2 regions of the Oceanobacter sp. 5_MG-2023 genome follow, and region 2 is predicted to be linked to the other one. Evidence: predicted binding sites of a transcription regulator. Region 2 holds the regulator's gene; the other holds the start of a gene.
What was found. The regulator sigma-54, encoded in region 2, starts transcription at its own class of promoters, with help from an activator protein. The targets are predictions, from matches to a motif close to TGGCACNNNNNTTGCTNT.
Positions count from the first base shown of each region.

Region 1: the regulator sigma-54 is predicted to act here: its motif matches at 2,007-2,024, upstream of Q4551_RS05595 (NarK family nitrate/nitrite MFS transporter).

Region 1 is NZ_JAUORS010000006.1:30,211-33,350, reverse strand. Features, by position in the region: gene Q4551_RS05600 (bifunctional protein-serine/threonine kinase/phosphatase) at 1-318, opposite strand, end outside; gene Q4551_RS05595 (NarK family nitrate/nitrite MFS transporter) at 359-1,825, opposite strand; gene Q4551_RS05590 (NAD(P)/FAD-dependent oxidoreductase) at 2,669-3,140, shown strand, end outside.
Region 2 is NZ_JAUORS010000007.1:110,957-114,096, reverse strand. Features, by position in the region: gene rapZ (RNase adapter RapZ) at 1-195, opposite strand, end outside; gene ptsN (PTS IIA-like nitrogen regulatory protein PtsN) at 220-678, opposite strand; gene raiA (ribosome-associated translation inhibitor RaiA) at 682-984, opposite strand; gene Q4551_RS06770 (RNA polymerase factor sigma-54) at 1,035-2,525, opposite strand; gene lptB (LPS export ABC transporter ATP-binding protein) at 2,654-3,140, opposite strand, start outside.

The sequences.
Region 1 (3,140 bases), on a different contig from region 2:
ATTGTGCCGGGCACTGGCCTGCTGGCCATGATGGAATAGCCAGGCATTCAGCGCCGACAACACTCGGGCGGCAGCGGTTTTGACATCCCAGCTGTCGGGTGTGCTGTAATAATCCTGCAAAAAATGCGTCACGCTGGTGGCGCTGGCCTGCTGCGCGTTATCACTGCAACTGACGCCATCAGCAATACAGACTCCGATGCCCTTGTACTTGACGGCTGACAAGGTCGGCTGATAAAGCGCAAACGCATCCTGGTTGAGCACCTTGGTACCAGCGGTAGTGACACCACCAAACTGGATGTCTAATGTGTTGCTACTCATTACTCATAATGGCTCAGGTCCAGGATCGTTTTGATCAACATCAGTTCACACTGATCATTTCGACAGTGCCATCGTCGTTTACTTCAGCCATATGGCCCTTGGGTTCTTTCATTGCCAACAGAGCAATAAAACCCACCACCGCCGTGCCTGAAATCACCATAAAGAAAGTCGAGTATTCCACCAGCGACAAGATCGTCAGATAGGTAACCGCTCCAACGTTACCATACGCCCCTGTCATACCGGCAATCTGGCCGGTCAAACGACGCTTGATCAGCGGCACCACCGCAAACACAGCCCCTTCCCCCGATTGCACAAAGAAAGAACACACCATGGCTGCCACTACCGCCAACCAGACCGGCCATTCGCTATCCACCATTCCCATCACCAGATAGCCCACCGCCAGACCCGCGGTCAGAATCAACAAGGTCGGTTTACGGCCAAACTTGTCAGATAACCAGCCGCCTCCCGGGCGCGACATCAGATTCATAAAGGCATAGGCAGACGCCACCATACCGGCGATCACCGGCGACAGATCAAAGGTTTCGGCAAAAAACAGCGGCAACATGGACACCACCGCCAGCTCGGAACCAAACGTGGCGAAGTAGAGAATATTCAATACCGCCACCTGCCTGAACTCATACCGATGCATCTCAGGCACTGCTTCGCTAAAGACGGTTTTGTTCACTTTCCAGACGTGTGATACCTCATAGGCGTACAGCAGCACCAAACCGATATAACACATCAGCGCCGTGGTCTCGGACAACATGCTCACTCCGGCAGGCGATAACTTCCAGGCCAGCAGCGCCATGGCGGCATACATCGGCACTTTCATGATCAGCAACAAGAAGAAATCTCCCTGGCTGGTCACTTCCATTGCTCCCATGTGTTTGGGTTTGAAATAGGTCGCGCCCTTGGGGGTATCGGTAATGTTCTGGTAATACACCACGCTGAACAACAGACTGATCAGCCCTGTCAGACCAATCGCATACCGCCAGCCATCATCTCCGCCAAACCACAGCGCAATCACCGGCAAACAAAAGGCCGCGGCGGCAGAACCAAAGTTGCCCCAGCCACCATAAACACCTTCGGCAGTGCCCAGCTCATTCGCCGGAAACCATTCACTGACAATACGAATCCCAATCACAAAACCGGCACCGATAAAGCCCATTAAAAAACGGGCAATGGCGGCTTGTGTAAAGTCCTCGGCCAGGGCAAACATAAAACAGGGGATCGAACACACCGCCAACAAGGCGGAATACACAATACGAGGGCCAAAGCGGTCGGTCAGCATGCCGATAATGACCCGCGCCGGTATGGTCAGCGCGACGTTCAGGATCAACAAGGTTTTGATTTCAGAAGGCTGCAATCCCAGGCTGGCAGCCATGGCCTGCAACATCGGGGCGTGGTTAAACCACACCAGAAAGGTGATAAAAAATGCCATCCAACTGAGGTGGAGGACTTTCATCTTGCCGGTAAACGACAACAGATTAAAACGTTCGGCGCTCATAACATGCTCTCTGATCCATAATACATACAGTAGCTCACGCCCCACGACGGCAAAGATAACCGGCACGGCAATACAACGAATTCAAAAATACAGGAGAAACAAACAGAGGGAGTTATTGCACCGGAGCGGTAGCAGAACAGGTACCGTGTATAAGTTATCGAGACCTCATACAGACCACGCAACAGCAGTTACTTTCCCAGCGATAACGACAGCCGGTGGCTATCGATCTCTGATCAGTTTTTTTGAATGCGCCGTTGCGTAAGTGTCAGATCACAACGCTGCGAATCTGACGAATAACCAATAACGAAGCAGGAAGAATGCCAATGATCATTGCCGATGCATCGGACCCGACAAAAATCAGCCCCCGGTTCCATCGTCTCCACCGTCAATCGGCATGACCTCTGCCTGAGCGTTGACCTTGGCAGCGGTCTTTTTTGTTGCATCAGTGCCCCAATCGCGGCTGTTTATACTTGCCAACACCTTTTTATCGCACCGATTTCAGGCAAAAAACCACAGTAAGGTTCTATTTGAGTGCGAAATCATTCTTTGCCACATCAGGCTACTGATACCTTTCTTACTGTCATAGCTGATTATTTTGCTGCCCAGAAAGACCACCTCACAACAGATACCCCCATGTTGAGCAGATCGGCAGGCTCCATACCGAGACCGATATCCACCCGCTCTGGCATAAAATCTGCTTTGATTCCACCACGTCGACGCCGCAGGTAACCTCCTGACCGATCAAAGAAGATCACGGCACACAACATCGACACACATATTCCCTATAGCAAAGGCGCTCCCAGGTTGACTGGTGAGCGCCTTTTTTTATGCGAAAAAAATGATATGAACAGCAACAGTCTCGTTATTATTGGTAACGGCATGGCCGCCAACCGGGTTCTGGAAGAACTGGGCACCGACCACCCGTTCGATACCATCCACGTACTCAGTGATGAACATCTATGCCATTACAATCGCATCATGCTGTCACCCTTGCTGGCCAACGAAACCACCCTGGCAGCGATTACTCCCCACGATGCCAGCTGGTATCAGCAGCGCCGTATTCATGTGCACCTGAATACCGCGGTTGAGCACATCGACACCAAGTTACAGCGCGTTACCACCAGCACTCACAACACCCTGGATTATCAGGCGCTGCTGATTGCCACCGGCTCCCGCTCCGCCATTCCCAGCATGCCAGGAACCGACGGCGACCAGCCCGACAACGTACTCGGCTTTCGTACCATGACGGATGTCGATGCCATGCTGGCAGCACTGCCGACCCTCAAACACGCCACCGTCATTGGGGCCGGTTTGC
Region 2 (3,140 bases):
GGCGTCGGGCAAATTACGCACATCGACACTGACAGCGACATTGGCGCGTTTTTCGGCGCTGTAGGGTAAATCCGCCAGTGCGGGCAACAGATCAACCGGCAGGTTGTCGATGCAATAAAAACCGAGATCTTCGAGCACGGCCAAAGCGCTGGACTTGCCTGAGCCAGAGCGGCCACTGATCACAACCAGGCGCATGATGCGGTCTCCGTATTGGTCTGGTTAGTGGTTGGCCAACGCTCGTTGGTACAGTTCCTGATCGCTGCTGGCACTACGCAATTGCTGACGGTAATCATTCTGACTGAAATTTTGCGCCAGTGTGGCGAGAATTTGCAGATGATCGTCCGTTGCTTCTTCAGGGACTAATAAAGCAAATACGAGGTCAACCGGTTGATGGTCAATGGCATCAAAATCGATGGCCTCTTGCAAGTGAAGTAACACGCCGACGGCTTGTTCGCATTGCCGTAAACGACAATGGGGGATTGCGATGCCTTCACCTATGCCAGTACTGCCCAGACGTTCACGTCCAAGCAGGCGTTCAAACACTTCGTCCGAACTGCTGCCGTCAACTTTTTCGGCAATCAGTCCGGCAAGAAACTCCAGCAATTTTTTTTTGCTGGTAATGGCGACGTCGGTACGGGTGCATTCTGGCAGTAGAATATCGGCAATCGCAATGCTCATAGGTCAACCTTGCCCGTGCTGTCGGGCAATCAGTTTTTCTTTGTGTTTCAGGAGTTGACGGTCCAGTTTGTCGGCCAGCAAATCAATGGCGGCATACATATCGTCGTGAGTTGAGGTGGCGTGAAAGTCAGCACCACTGGCATGCAGGGTGGCTTCTGCCTGTTGTCGGCCTTTTTCCAGGGTCAGTGTGATCTGGCCAGAAGTAATCGGGTCGACATGACGCTCAAGACGAACCAGTTTTTCCTTGACGTATGCTTCCATGGCTTCGGTCACTTCAACATGGTGTCCACTGATATTGATGCTCATAAACGGCTCCTTATCGCTCGCTTGTATCGAACAGAGATCGACGCTATCGATCAGATCAATTGTTTCCGCTCATTGGAAGGCGGAATCATCATGGCTTCACGGTATTTGGCCACCGTGCGGCGTGCAACCTGAATGCCCTTGTCGCCCAGCACAATGGCAATTTTGTTATCACTCAGGGGTTTACGCGGATTTTCTTCGCTGATCAGTTTTTTGATCATGGCGCGAATGGCGGTGGATGAACATTCGCCACCGGCGTCAGTACTGACGTGGCTGGAGAAGAAATACTTCAGCTCGAAAATACCACGAGGTGTGTGCATGAATTTTTGCGTAGTGACCCGTGAAATGGTTGATTCATGCATACCAACGGCATCGGCAATATCATGCAATACCAGAGGTTTCATGGCTTCTTCGCCCTGTTCAAAGAAGTCGATTTGGTACTCGACAATTTTGGTGGCGACTTTCAGCAGGGTTTCGTTGCGGCTTTGCAGGCTTTTGATAAACCAGCGCGCTTCTTGCAAATGGTCTTTGAGGAAGGCGTTGTCGGCACTGCTGTCGGAACGTCGCACCAGTGAGGCGTAGTCGGAGTTGACGCGCAGCTTGGGGGCGATATCCGGGTTAAGCTCAACACGCCATTCATCACGGATATTACGAACAATCACGTCCGGTACCACGTATTCCGACTGCTCGGAGCTGATATCAGCGCCCGGCTTGGGGTTGAGTTCTTTAACCAGACGCAGGACGGCTTTGAGGTCTTCTTCCTTGAGCCGGGTTTTGCGCATCAGGGTGGGGTAATCTTTACTGCCCAGCAGGGCGATGTAGTCGCCGATCACCAATTTGGCTTCTGCCAGCCAGGGTGTTTCGGCAGGTAGCTGGTTGAGCTGCAGAATCAGGCATTCACGCAGGTCGCGGGCAAAAACACCGGCGGGGTCAAACTGTTGCAAGCGTTTGAGGACGGCCTGGATTTCATCTTCTTCAACACCCAGTTCCGGGTCAATTGAACCGAGTATGTCGTCGATGGTGGTGTGCAGATAGCCATCGTCATCAACCCCGTCGATCAGCATGGTGGCGATCTCGCGATCGGTGTCACTCATGGGAGTCAGGTTCAGCTGCCATTCAAGATGATCTTGCAGGTCGTCTGTGGTGGCATGACGGGAGTCATAATCAAAGTCGTCATCGCCAACCGGGCCAGAGCCTGAGGAAACCCCGGCCGTGGTCTGGAACGTATCATCCCAGTTGCTATCGACTGGCAGATCATCTGGCATCTTGTCATCAGACCATTGCTCACCCAGTTCCTGGGTGTCGGCATCGGTCGTGGCCGCTGTTGCGGTGACTTCCCTTTCCTGATCTGCATTGGTTTGCTGTGCATCCGGAAAGTCGTCGTGCTCGGACTCTTCGAATTCCAGCATGGGGTTGGAGTCCAGGGCTTCCTGGATTTCCTGTTGCAGATCGAGGGTAGACAATTGCAGCAGTCGAATTGCCTGTTGCAGCTGAGGGGTCATGGTCAGCTGCTGACCCATTTTTAACTGAAGCGATGCTTTCATACAGCGTTATTATTCATCGGTTGTCGGCATGGTCTGTGCATTATACGCCAGCCTGTGAGACAGGGAATGCTTTTCATGGTGGCGAATGAAACAGCGCTGGGCATCATAGCCCTGCAAGCCGATAAGATTCAAAGATGGAAGTCATGACCAAGGTAGATAGCCCGAACCTGTTCGTTGGCGAGTACATCATCAGCGCTGCCTTCGGCAATTATGTGTCCACCGCCTACGATATAGGCTTTTTCACAAATTGCGAGAGTTTCGCGGACGTTGTGGTCAGTAATCAGTACGCCGATGCCACGTGCCTTGAGTTGACGAATGATATCCATAATGTCAGCGACCGAGATCGGATCAACACCGGCAAAGGGTTCATCCAGCAAAATAAAGGAGGGTTCGGCGGCCAGGGCGCGGGCTATTTCGACCCGTCGTCGTTCGCCACCAGACAGGGCCATGCCGAGGCTGGTACGAATGTGCTGAATGTGAAATTCATCCAGTAGCTGTTCCAGCTGTTGCTGACGTTGGGGTTTGTTCAGGTCTGACCGGGTTTCCATGATGGCCATGATATTGTCTTCGACGCTGAGTTTGCGGAAGATCGACGCTTCTTGTGGCAAGTAGCCA